3 regions of the Ruegeria sp. BG9 genome follow, and region 2 is predicted to be linked to each of the others. Evidence: riboswitches for the same ligand, from Rfam matches in the RefSeq annotation. Region 2 holds a riboswitch; each other region holds the start of a gene.
The links. A riboswitch is a leader RNA that binds a small molecule or an ion and turns the genes downstream of it on or off. The one in region 2 is predicted to bind cobalamin.
Positions count from the first base shown of each region.

Region 1 (4,379 bases), on a different contig from region 2:
GCAGAGGGGCCGCGCACAGCGCCAGGATGAGGGCAAGCTGTCTCATGTGGCGGGCCTTGTCAGGAACAGTTCAGGTTTGACCTTTCGCGCCAGAAGGATGGCAAATCCTGTCAGGACGGCCTCGATGACCATCACGGGGACATGGGCAAAGAAGACCAGTTTGGCGGCGGGGAGGAATTCGTCCCCTGACAAGGCCAGTGAGATACCCACCATGACAGTGGTGGCTGCAATGGCAAAGGCGCCGCCAATGCCGCCCCAAATTGCGCCATGAACAGGCGAACCGCGTCCGATCAGAGGTCGAAACAGCAGCCCCGCTAGTACGGCCGGAAAAGCGATGTTGAGCGTGTTGATCCCCAGCACCGTCAGCCCGCCGAAGCCGAAAAAGACTGCCTGTAGCAGCAGACCCACAAACAGGGCCGGGAAGGCGGCCCAGCCGAGCAGAAGCCCGGCCAGACCATTGAGGATCAGATGCACCGACGACGGCCCAATCGGCACGTGGATCAGAGAAGCCACGAAGAAACTGGCCGCTAGCACCCCAGCTGTGGGGATGCGGTCCAGATCCAGCGACCTGAGGCCCATGGCAACCCCACCAGCGGCGGCAATAGCGCCGCCGATGACGACCGGGTTGGACAGGGCTCCGTCGACGATGTGCATCTGGGGTTACTCCATGTCCCAGGCGCGGATCCAGATCACCGCGTCCTGGCTCAGCTCTTTGCCTTCATGTTCGGTTTCCGGACCAGCGCCGAGGGCGGCAAAGCCCCAGTAGCCAGCTTTCGGGACACCGAAGGAGAAATAGCCGTTGGCGTCGGAAATAGCGACAACAGCGCCACCGGGCATCGGCGAAACGGTAGGCTCGGACGAGGCTTGGCTGTCGAAGCTGGGCTTGGCGGCCATGTACTCGATCTCAATCTCAGCACCGGCAACCGGTTCGCCATTCGCCAGAACCTGACCGGTGAAGGTCGAACCTGCGATGACGTTGTAGGGCTTGTTCAGCGGCACGATCTCGGTCGCCAGACCTGCGGGGTTCATCCAGTCGGTCGGCAGTTCGTTGCGGTTCAGGAACGCCTTGGTGATCTGCTGGATATAGATATCCTCGGCCTCTTCGTAATAGGGCTCAGGCACGGTGACCACTACGTAGTCGCCCGAACGTTTGACCGGAACAGATCCCTGGAAGGCCGCGCCTTCGTTTTCGGGGCTCGAAAACCGGATGGGCTCCAGCGTGTCCAGCAGGTCGGTCTTTTCGCCATTGTGGATCACATAGAATTCCTGCGGCTTGTCCAGATCCATGACATGGCCGTTTTCAAACGGGTGCCAGAAGATCAGCTTGACCGGCACGTCGCCCGGCGCCTCGATCAGCGTGTCGGTGGTGTATTCCAGCAGAAAATGCGCCTGCGCCATCGCTGGAATCGCCAGCGCAGCCGCAGCTGTGCAAAATAGTTTCTTCACAAGGTCTTTCCTTCGTCCTTCGTGCCAACCCCGGCACGTTTCTTGCTTGATATCGGGACGAACGGAGCCATGTACCCAAAATAAGGGCATCGGCCCAATGCACACCCCAGCATCGGTGACACACCCCTTCCGAGGGTGCATATCCGGCAGGTCTCCTGACTTGCGGGTCAAAGCATGGGGCTGGCCTTCCCGGGTGGAACCCAGTGGCGTGTCAGCCCTGCTCACCGCCTACAGTTGCGGGGGCAGTTGCGGCATTGGGTGGATCAGAATTCCCCGCACCGCATTCCCTTTTCTCCGGGCGAACCCGGAACCGGACATGAGGACGCTGATGGCAGAGATTCCCATCACCGGTCAATCTCTATTTAAGACTGCAGCGATAACATCTTGTCGATAGGATCGGATGTTCCTGTTCTGCACGCTTGGTATTGAAGGCGCGCGTGTAAGCGACGACAAGAGGACGCGCACGCCTTCACCGCAATCTGGACATCAGAATCAGATGCATGCATCCTGCGCTGAGTCAGACTCCGGCGTAGCGCGCTTGTGTTCGGCGCCCTATTCCCCACACGCCCCGGAGGCCCAATGTCTGAGATCAAGCAAGGCGACACAGTTCGCATCCACTATACCGGCACGCTGTTGGACGAGACTGTCTTTGACAGCTCAGACGGGCGCGATCCGTTAGAGTTTGTTGTCGGTTCGGGCCAGATCATACCCGGCCTGGACAGCGCGATGCCAGGATTGGCGGTTGGCGACAAGAAGCGGGTCGAGATTGCCTGTGTCGACGCCTATGGTCCGATCAACCCGGCGATGCGGCAGGACATTCCGCGTGAAGGTATTCCGGACGACATCCCGCTAGAGCCTGGAACCCAGTTGCAGATGCAGACCCCCGATGGTCAGGCGCTGCCGGTAACGGTTGTCGAGGCGAACGAGGCCACGGTGACGCTGGACGCCAATCACCCGCTGGCCGGGCAGGACCTGATCTTCGATATTGAGGTTGTCTCGGTGAACTGAAGGCTTGAGGTCTTAGCCCCAAAGCCCGTCAAGCGCTGCACGGACCTGCGGTTGCGTGAAGAACACGAACAACACCAGCAATGTGGTCAGCGTCAAAAGCAGAACACGGGCGCGGGGGCTTAGGAACCCCGTTTTCCGTCTGGTCTGGGTGCCACGCGTATTGCTGGCAAGGATCTGGTCGGTTTTGCTCATGCCCATATCCCTGACGCCGAAAGATGGTCAAATCTTGGCGGCGTCTGGGAAAGATATGGTCACATGAAATCCGGCTGTGGCATTCCAAGCACGTGGAAACCGCCATCCACCCGGATGATCTCGCCCGAGGTGCAAGCCCCCGCGTCTGAGGTCAGGTAAACCGCCGTGCCGCCAACGGCCTCCAGCGTAGCGTTCGAGCGCATGGGTGCATTTTGGTCGCAGAACTTGTAGGTCTTGCGCGCACCGCCGATTGCCGCCCCGGCCAGGGTCTTCATCGGGCCGGGCGAAATCGCGTTCACACGGATGCCTTCGGGGCCGAGGTCGTTGGCCAGATACCGTGTCGCCGATTCCAGCGCGGCTTTGGCAACGCCCATGACGTTGTAATTCGGAACTACACGATTCGAGCCTTGGTAGGTCAGCGTCAGCAGCGAGCCACCATTGTCCTTCATCAGCGGATAGGCGCGACGGGCGACCTCGATGAAAGAGTAGGCCGACACATCCATCGAGTGCTTGAAATTGGCCCTTGTGGTGTTCAGAAACCGGCCTGTCAGCTCGTTCTTGTCCGAATAGGCAATCGCGTGAACGACAAAGTCGATGGTTGGCCAGCGTTCGCCCAACTCGCCAAAGGCGCGGTCCAGCGAGGCGTCATCGGTGACATCCGCATCCACCATGAAGTCGCTGCCGAGGCTTTCGGCCAATGGCTGCAGACGCTTCCCGAACGCGTCGCCCTGATAGGTGAAAGCCAGCTCAGCCCCTGCTTCATGCATCGCTTTCGAGATACCCCAGGCAATCGACCGGTCATTGGCGACACCCATGATCAGGCCGCGTTTCCCTTTTAGAACTTCCGACATCTCGTTCACCCGTTATACTTTGACAGGATCATGGATCCGTTCGTGCCGCCAAAGCCGAAGCTGTTGGTCATGACCGAATCCAAACCTGCATTTTCAACCACTTGAGTTGCAATTTCACCGGGCTGGATGCCTTCGGCTAGTGTGTCGACATTGATCGACGGCGTTATGAAATCATTGTCCAGCATGAGCAGGCAGAAGATCGCCTCAAGCGCGCCAGCCGCGCCCTGTGCGTGCCCGGTCATCGACTTGGTGGACGAGATCGGAGGCACCTGACCTTCGCCGAAGATACGACGCACGGCTTCAACTTCGCCCACATCTCCGACCGGGGTCGAAGTGCCATGCGCGTTGATGTAACCAACCTTGCGGCCTTCGGGCAGGGTCGACAGAGCCAGACGCATCGCGCGCTCACCGCCTTCGCCGGACGGGGCTACCATGTCATGACCGTCCGAAGTCGCAGCATAGCCGGTCACCTCGGCGTAGATCTTGGCACCGCGCGCCAGCGCATGGTCCAGATCCTCAAGCACCACGATGCCTCCGCCACCCGAAATCACGAAGCCGTCGCGGTCCTGATCGAACGCGCGCGAGGCTTTCTGCGGAGTTTCGTTGTACTTCGACGACATCGCACCCATCGCGTCGAACAGGCAGGACAGGGTCCAGTCCAGCTCCTCGCCGCCGCCTGCGAACATCACGTCCTGCTTGCCCAGCATGATCTGTTCCGCCGCGTTGCCGATGCAATGCAGCGAGGTCGAGCACGCCGACGTGATCGAGTAGTTGATACCCTTGATCTTATAGGCGGTGGCAAGGTTCGCGGAAATCGTGGAACACATGCATTTCGGCACGGCAAAAGGCCCGATCCGCTTGGTGGCGCCGTTCTTCAGCACC
Region 1 covers NZ_JBQFSY010000006.1:73,920-78,298, forward strand. The annotation lists gene ACR0I8_RS11615 (cobalt ABC transporter permease) at 1-46, opposite strand, end outside; gene cbiM (cobalt transporter CbiM) at 43-654, opposite strand; gene ACR0I8_RS11625 (DUF4198 domain-containing protein) at 661-1,446, opposite strand; cobalamin riboswitch at 1,575-1,776, opposite strand; gene ACR0I8_RS11630 (FKBP-type peptidyl-prolyl cis-trans isomerase) at 2,026-2,454, shown strand; gene ACR0I8_RS11635 (hypothetical protein) at 2,467-2,646, opposite strand; gene ACR0I8_RS11640 (enoyl-ACP reductase FabI) at 2,706-3,497, opposite strand; gene fabB (beta-ketoacyl-ACP synthase I) at 3,503-4,379, opposite strand, start outside.
Region 1: it holds a riboswitch for cobalamin, as region 2 does, so the genes downstream of both, ACR0I8_RS11625 (DUF4198 domain-containing protein) here and ACR0I8_RS09370 (hypothetical protein) in region 2, are expected to answer to the same signal.

Region 2 (4,379 bases):
CGCGACAAGGCTTTCGGCAAAATGGTCCGATCCGCGATGCACGGAAAATCCGCGCGACGCGGAGATTAAAAAAAAGGGCGCCGGTCCGCCGGCGCCCCCCATCAAGCGATCAATCGGTGCCAGAGCGCAGCATTGCGGCGGGCAAACACACCAATATGGCCGATTTCCGGAACGCCGAATTCTCCTGGCGACAACAGGTGACAAAGTGCTTTCGGCCCATAAAGCTCGGCCAACCGCCAAACGGCGGCTTCGGGGACCATCTCATCATCTGTGAATGCAAACAGGTCGACGGGAGTGTCAGCATCTTGCCATGTGGCATGCGGCAGGGTGTCTCCGATCTCGGGCAGGTAGCTGTGCGGCGCGGTGCACCATTTACGCCACTGCCAATAGACCGCAGGCGGCAGGTCCGACCCGAACCCCAGAGCCTTGCCGGGCAAATACCCCAAACTGCGCACGACCAGAGGCACGTGCCCGTACCAGAACAACCCTGCCAAAGCGCGGTACGGCCAAGGATGATCGCGCAGTGTCACAAGGCCGGAACAGACGCAGATCATGCGATCAATCTTGTCGATATCCGGCTGCACTGGCCCCAGCATCCCTCCAAGCGAATGACCAACTGACCATTGCTGCGACAGCGGGAACCGTCGGCGCATCTCGGCCCGCGCGGCGGGCATGTCCTGCAACGCCCAATCCGCCATCGAGATCTTCGACCGACGCTGTGGCCCCGATTTCGAATGACCGAATTCCCGGTAGTCATAGATCAGACAGGCGATATCCTGATCCGACGCCAACCACTGTGCGAAATGCTTGTAGTAGTCACGCGGAACACCCGTCGCGCTGTTGACCACCACCACTGTCTCGGGCTGCTCCACGGGTCGGTAGATCCGCCCGGACAGGGCGCCATCCCCCACCGGGATCTGAACATTTTCGATCAGCACTGTTTGGTTTGAATCCAACATGGGCATCCTCGGCGGGAAACTGAACTGATGAGTTCACATTGCAACTTGACCCCAGACAGCCCATGCAAGTCAACTGCGATCCAGCTTGACCACGCGTCCACTTTGCGGATCGGCTTTCCGCAGCGCAGAAAGTTCAACTTGACTCAGGATGGTTATGAACGCTAGCGATGATGCGATGGTTCCCGGCTTTCACAAGAGGTCGGGATGAAAAGGGAACACGGTGCGGTTTTCCCCGGCTTGCTCGGGACGAACCAAATCCGCGACTGCCCCCGCAACTGTAAGCGGCGAGCGATGTCGAAGAGCCACTGGCCGAAAGGCCGGGAAGGTCGGCAAAGCGATGACCCGCAAGTCAGGAGACCTGCCATCGTCAACATAACCCAAACTCGGGCGGGGTGTCCGGGCAGGCCGTGGCAGACCCTATCTGCCCCACCTGATCCCAGCCCCTGTCCACCGCGCGGAGGGCGCAGGATGATCTGGAAGACGAAGACACATAGGTTCTCCGCAACCATCTGCCAACATACGGGCAAAACTTGCCCGGCACTGGCGCGGCTGGCGCGTTCAATGGTCGACGCGCTGGACCAAGCCGGTCCGGCGACCACATCGGATTTCGAAATCGAAGGCAGCAGCGACCTGACCCATTGCACGGACGGCTGCCACGCCCGGTTTCAGGCCAGCCAGTCTCGGGTGCGGGTTTATTGCGGAGCGGATCCTAATGCCGACAGCGAGACCCTCGATCGCTACGCCGACCTTATGTTCGGTACCGAAACGAGCAGCCTGCCTAGCGCAGCGATGACATCCCTGCCCTGCGCCATGCTCGAGGCATCAGTGATTTCGCCGCGCAAAACGACCCCGGCGGAACTGCAACTGTCGGCTTAGGAGTCTGCCAAAGCTCGGGCGGGCAAGGTGGCCCAGTGCTTCTGTGCATCGGTTTCGACCGCGCAGGGGCGTAGCTTGCGCAACCGATCCAGCGCTTGGGTTGGAGCCTCGCCGCATTCGATCATCAACCTCAGCACCACCATGCCAGAGCGACCACATCCGCCCTGACAATGGACAAGCACGCGCCCTCCGCCAGACAAAGCCTGCCGCGCCGCGGCACTAACATCGGGCCATTGCGCATCAACCTCTGACGGTGGCACGCCGAAATCCTGAATCGGCAGATGCACCCAGCGGCTGGCGCGCCCCTGAACGTCGCGGCCAAAATCGCGGGCTCCAAACTGGACCAGCTCGGCGTCGGTTGTCATCGAAAGCACGAGCCCCGGCCTCCAATCTCCAATCGTTTCAAGGTCGCCTGCATAGTCGCCGCCCTTTCCCGGCATCGACGTTAGGGCAAGTGTGCCCCCGCCCACTTGCAAAGCATGAATGACCAAATTCGTCATGACAGCATCCCCCCGGAAGCGTTGATCCTGACTCTAGGCTTGATTCACTATCTGAAGAGTGTACCCCTGACGTGCCAGTTTCCAAAACAAAATCGTTCTTCAACTCATGTGGACGCGGGCGGCGCGGGCCTCTACGCTGCGGTGACGTTCCGAATCCGCCAGAGCAGACATGACCGACTCAGACAGCCCCGCCTATCAGGTTCTCGCCCGAAAATACCGCCCGGAAACCTTTGCCGATCTGGTGGGTCAGGATGCGATGGTCCGCACGCTCAAAAACGCGTTCGAGGCGGATCGCATCGCGCAAGCCTTTGTCATGACAGGCATTCGCGGAACCGGTAAAACCACGACCGCACGGATCATTGCGAAAGGCATGAACTGCATCGGACCGGACGGAACTGGCGGACCCACGACCGAGCCTTGCGGCCAATGTGAGCACTGCGTCGCCATCATGGAGGGCCGTCATGTCGACGTAATGGAGATGGACGCCGCCAGCCGCACCGGCGTGAATGATATTCGCGAGATTATCGACAGTGTTCGCTACCGCGCAGCCTCGGCCCGCTACAAGATCTACATCATCGATGAGGTCCACATGCTGTCGACCAGCGCCTTCAACGCGCTGCTCAAGACGCTCGAGGAGCCGCCGGCGCATGTGAAGTTCATCTTCGCCACAACCGAGATCCGCAAGGTTCCCGTCACGGTTCTGTCGCGCTGCCAACGCTTCGACCTGCGCCGGATCGAACCCGAGGATATGATCGGCCTGCTGCGCAAGATCGCCTCGGCTGAGAGCGCCGAGATTGCCGAGGATGCGTTGGCTCTGATCACCCGTGCCGCCGAGGGATCTGCCCGCGACGCGACTTCATTGCTGGATCAGGCGATCTCGCACGGGGCCGGAGAGACGACGGCAGATCAAGTGCGCGCGATGCTGGGCCTGGCGGATCGTGGCCGGGTTCTGGACCTCATGGACATGATCCTAAGTGGCGATGCGGCAGGGGCACTGACCGAGCTTGGTGGCCAATATGCCGAAGGGGCTGATCCATTGGCCGTGCTGCGTGATCTGGCTGAGATCACGCATTGGGTCTCGGTCGTGAAGATCACCCCGGACGCAGCCGAAGACCCCACTGTTTCCCCGGATGAACGCGCCCGTGGCCAGCAGATGGCTGAGGCCCTCCCCATGCGGGTACTGACTCGGATGTGGCAGATGCTGTTGAAAGCGCTTGAGGAAGTTTCAGCCGCCCCCAACGCCATGATGGCTGCCGAAATGGCTGTGATCCGACTGACTCATGTGGCCGACCTGCCTAGCCCGGAAGAACTGATCAAACGGCTGCAGGATACGCCTCCTCCCCCCGGTGGCGGGCCTGGCGGTGGGATGCCCATTCAAAGCAACGGCGCGGCCCCGGTCGAAGCCCGCGCCACTACAAGCTACGCCCCTGCGCCACGCGGGTCCGGCGGCGCACCAGTCGCCGCCTTGGCGCAAGATACCCAGACGGCACTGGCGCGATACCCAAGTTTCGAACATGTGGTCGAGCTGATCCGGAACAACCGAGACGTCAAGCTTCTGGTCGAGGTCGAAAACGGCGTGCGGCTGGTCTCTTACCAGCCAGGACGGATCGAATTCACCCCATCGTCGCAAGCTCCGACCGATCTTGCACCACGGCTGGGATCGGCCCTGCAACGTTGGACTGGCAACAGATGGGCGGTGTCCATTGTATCGGATGGCGACGCTCCGACGATCGCCGAAATCCGCGATAAAGCGGAACTGGATCTGAAAGAAGAGGCCTCGGCGCATCCGCTGGTTCAGGCCGTTCTGGCAAGTTTTCCCAAGGCCAAAATCACCCGGATCGAAACACCGGAACAACGCGCCGCCCAAGTCGAGACCGAAGCCCTGCCCGAGGTCGAAGATGAATGGGATCCTTTCGAAGAAGACTGACCTCTATACAAAACCAAACCCTCCCGCGCCCGCCACGGGCAATCGGCTGACGCCGATCACCCTGAGCGGCCTTGGGCCCGGCAGCGCTCGGGCTTTGCCCGAGCGCTGCCGGGCCCA
Region 2 covers NZ_JBQFSY010000004.1:331,092-335,470, reverse strand. The annotation lists gene rsgA (ribosome small subunit-dependent GTPase A) at 1-69, shown strand, start outside; gene ACR0I8_RS09375 (alpha/beta fold hydrolase) at 102-959, opposite strand; cobalamin riboswitch at 1,120-1,339, shown strand; gene ACR0I8_RS09370 (hypothetical protein) at 1,428-1,835, shown strand; gene ACR0I8_RS09365 (phosphatase domain-containing protein) at 1,832-2,335, opposite strand; gene ACR0I8_RS09360 (DNA polymerase III subunit gamma/tau) at 2,505-4,262, shown strand.

Region 3 (4,379 bases), on a different contig from region 2:
GCTGTTGATGCCCATCTGGTTGTCTTCTACCACGCGGCGATCTTCGTCATTGGTGGCCATCCAAACTTCGGTCAGGCGCTTGACGTCATAATCGACCCCTTCCACTGCATCCTTGTTGACCAGCCATTTCGTGGTGACTTCGGTCTCGGTCGGGCTGACCGGAGTGACGCGGAAGACAATCGAATGATCGGCCAGGAAGTGGTTCCATGTGCTGGGATAGTGGAACTTCAGCAACGTCCCTGCATCCGCAAAAGGCGCTCGGCCCAGAAAGCGGCGCACCGCGGATTTGCCGTCCAGAGTATAGCTTTCCGCCCCTTCCTTCAGCGGCATCCGCGCCAGTCGGTATTGCCCGTCATCATGCAGATAGAACTGCGACGGCATTCCCGCAGCCTCGCAACGGTCAAAGTGAGCTTGCATGAAGGCCGGGGTTTCACCCCCTTCGATACCGGTTACTGAGGGATCATCAGGGAAGGTCCGGCACAGCGAAGGGTGGTTGCCGCCGCAGTGATAGCACTCGCGGTTGTTTTCCCAAACCAGCTTCCAGTTGCCCTTTTCGACGATCGTGCTTTCAAAGGCGACCTTGGCGTTGCCTAGATCATGCGGCTCCAGATAGGGCCGTGCTCTATTGGCGAAGGTGTCGAAATCGGGGGCTTCATCTGCAAGACAGAAATAGACCAGCCCGGCCAATTCCCGGCAGTGAACGGTTTTCAGCCCGTGTTGTTTGGGGTCGAAATCAGGGCCCATATCACGTGCCCACAACAATGAGCCATCAAGCTCATAGGTCCACTGGTGATAGGGGCAAACCAGTTTGGGCGAGTTGCCCTTGGCCGCTTTGCAGATGATCGACCCGCGATGGCGGCAGGTGTTGTGGAACGCCCGGATCTGGTTGTCCGCACCACGCACGATGATCACGCGGTATGCGCCGACAGTGTAGGTCACATAGTCGCCTGTCTTCACCAGTTCACATGCCGGAATGGCAAATAGCCAGTCACGGTAGTGGATTGCCTCAAGATCGGCCTGAAAGACATCTGGATCGGTGTAGAACGCCTGTTCAAGGGCATAGGCCGGGTTTCGACGCGCCAACAGGCTTTGAACGTTGCTCACTTCTGGCTCTCCTGCCGCGCCCGCGGCTCAGCTTGGGCAGATGACATAAGAGGCCAGTCCGGAGCCGTGCGAGGATCACGTCCGAAACTTGTGCCCCCACCGCCACCCGCGGTTTGACATATATGCAAGGCTGGTTTCCGGACTTGAAGGGGGCTTGCGCCCGGTCTCGACACCTTCCCGGGATCCTCGTCCCAGTGGTCACCTGTCGAACCTGACCTTTCTTACCGTTGCGGGGGCAGCGCCGGAATTGCACCGGCTTCCCAATTCTCTGCCGCCTGAGAATCAGACAGCAGCACCTCACATGCGCAACCTACTCGGGGATGGATTCGTGGCTGAAAGCCTTGCGACATTTCCAGAAACAAAACAGACATGCCCAGCAGAAATGGAAACCTGAAACAAGTCCGTGGTTTGAGGCAAGGACAAGAAAACCGAATTCACCCGTGTTGCGATGTGTCCCACAAATGCGCGTGCATAAAGGGCGCAATCGCAAGTGTCTTGCCCCCCAGCTTTTCAACCGATCCTGCAGTGAGCTCAAGCGTCATCCATGCCTCGGGGATCGTCAGAAGGTCCGGATATGGCGTCTCTTTGTCGGTCGGAACAAACCCGAATAAGGGGTAGAATGTCGGCACGCCCAACACGAAGACAGCGTCTGTTCCAATGAACCTCAAGTGCTTGATGCTGGTCTCCATCATCTCTCTGCCAACACCGCGGCCTTGATGCTCGGGCGAGACACCGCAGGGTGCCAGAAGATAGCATCTTACGTCTGGGTGATCCTGGAAAACTAACGGGGTGAACATGACATTGCCCGCGATCTGCCCGTCACGCCTTACGCTGATTGAAATCGTTTCCGGATGCTCAAGGAGATCTTCGGCGAGTTGAGCGATTTCGTCACCTTCTGCTTCGCCAAAAGCCAGCCTATGCAAATTCAAGATGGCATCGGTTTCTGAACGGTTCATGATCCATCCCTATCCTGAGCTAAACAGCCTGCACCGCGTCATGCTGCGCGAGATTATCCGACCGACGCCCCAGAGGTTGCATTCCACGAGCTTCCGCAAGACCAGCCGCTCAGGTCAATATGTTTCTTCGTACAATCGGCAGCGTGCGTCTGTGTCCAGATGTGCGGTTGTCGCGATCTCGGATTGTTTGTGGGCTTGGTACAGCTCGGCAAAGCCCTCGGGGAACCAGCCGGTCACGACCGAGTTGTTTACGAACCGGTCGAGCGCATCTTCCAAAGTCTGAGGCAAGCGCACCAGCCCTCTTTGGGTAAGTTCTGCGACGTCCAAAAGCGAAAGATCCTCTTCGGTTGGAACGGGAGCGGGTAGCCCTTCATTGATCCCCTGCGTCCCGGCCATGACAACCGCAGCAAGCGCCAGATGAGGCGAAGCTGCAGCATCCGCCGCACGGTATTCGATGTTGAACTGCCCCGCGATTGAGGCTGGGTCTTTTGCGGTCACCGGACAAATCCGCAAGGAAGCCTCGCGGTCGCGGAAACCCAGATTATTGAAAGCCGCAGACCAACGATGCGGTGTCAGGCGTTCATAGGAGATCACCGAAGGCGCTGTCAGAGCCAGGATCGCATCCAGATATTTCAGAACTCCGGCGGCGAAAGCGCTCGTCAGGTCCGACATGCCGCAGGGCCCGTCTTCGGCGTAGGTCAGCGGCGCGCCACTATCGTCCACAAAGCTCATATGGATATGAACCCCATTCCCAACGCTCGCGACATCGCGAATAGGGGTATAGGTAGCCCGTTCGCCATAAGCCTGTGCAGTCGCATAGGTCAGTTCGCGTACCATGATGGCCGCGTCCGCCGCGCGAACACCCAGCTCGGGGCCTATGACGACCTCATATTGGTTTGGCCCATATTCCTTCATGATCGAATCCGGCTTGAGACCGACCTGAGAAATCGCATTGATCAAGGTCTCGCACAGATCCCGCTGCAGGCCAAAGCCGCGGTGACCATAGGCTTCGTTGGCCTGGCTTGGCGGATCTTTCAGCTGGAACTCATGCTCGAACGCGGCCAGCAAATTTGCTCCTGAGACCTTGTGCAGCCGCTCCAGCGCCGCCCTTAACAAACTGCGCGTGCAGAAGTCCCAAGGGTCTCCGTCCAGAGTGACGATATCGCCCATAAGAAAGTGCAGGCCGGAGTCTTCGCCGAACTCGACCTTTGCCTCGGCCGTGGCGTCCGGGATCAGAAGAAGATCGCCCAGCGCGCCAAACGGGCTTTCGGCAATTCCGTCAAAGCAGTTGATCTGGACATTCGTAGGTGTCCACCCGACGCCGCGCTGCAACCGCTTGTTCAGTTGATCCGTCGGAAACGCCTTGCCCCGCAATTTACCGGCAAGGTCAGAGGTGGCGACGAACATCAGGGGGGTTTTGGGCATCATGGGTTGGGGTCCTGGTTGTGGGATCGCATGGCATCCCAGGCTTCGATGCGGGACTTCGTCTGGTCCCAGTTGTCTTCGGCAATACGCGTCACCAGCGCCTCGGTGACAGCAAGGGCCGCTGTGTACGTATCCCAGAGCGTGCCGCTTTCGATCGGAACTGGCAAGATTTCTGCCGCATGGCGGGATATGGGAGACAACCATTTGTCTGTCATGAGAACAACGCGAACCCCTCGGTCCCGCGCGGCAGTCGCGGCCAATCGCGCCAGCGCAGGTTGGTAGCGACGAAAATCGACCAGAAACAGGATATCGGCAGGCTTCATCCGCAGCAGGTATTCCGGCCAGACCTCGTTGTTGGCCGGAAGATGATACACGCCGCTGCGGGTTTGGCGCAGGTGAAAAGACAGGTGCTGTGCGATGGTATCGCTGATCCGACCACCCAATATATAGACATCGCTCTTAGGTTGGCTCAGTACCGAGCATATGCGCTGAAATTGCGCCTCGGTAATACCTTCTGCCGACAGCGCCATCTGGGACGAGGCCCGCGCGATGAAATCACGCAAGAACCCTCCATCGACACTGCGCCCTTCGCCGTGCAGATCAGTAGGCGAGCGTTGGCCCTCTTTCAGCTCGGACAACAGGGCACGCTGGAATTCCTGATAGCCCCCCAATCCGATCTTGGTAACAAACCGAGAGATCGACGGGGCCGATACCTCGGCCCGGCGCGCGAGTTCCTGAATCGTGACCAGACCCGCATAGGGGTAGTCGCTGAGCAAGGCAGCGGCCAGCTTGCGCTCGCTCGCCGTCATGTTTTCCGCCTTCGCTTCAATTCTCTGCCTAACCAGCAACCGGCACCTCCTGATCTGAATGGATCGCATGGAATAAAAATTTCAG
Region 3 covers NZ_JBQFSY010000009.1:186,853-191,231, forward strand. The annotation lists gene ACR0I8_RS16810 (aromatic ring-hydroxylating oxygenase subunit alpha) at 1-1,104, opposite strand, end outside; cobalamin riboswitch at 1,216-1,419, opposite strand; gene ACR0I8_RS16815 (GNAT family N-acetyltransferase) at 1,539-2,060, opposite strand; gene ACR0I8_RS16820 (glutamine synthetase family protein) at 2,175-3,485, opposite strand; gene ACR0I8_RS16825 (MurR/RpiR family transcriptional regulator) at 3,485-4,363, opposite strand.
Region 3: it holds a riboswitch for cobalamin, as region 2 does, so the genes downstream of both, ACR0I8_RS16810 (aromatic ring-hydroxylating oxygenase subunit alpha) here and ACR0I8_RS09370 (hypothetical protein) in region 2, are expected to answer to the same signal.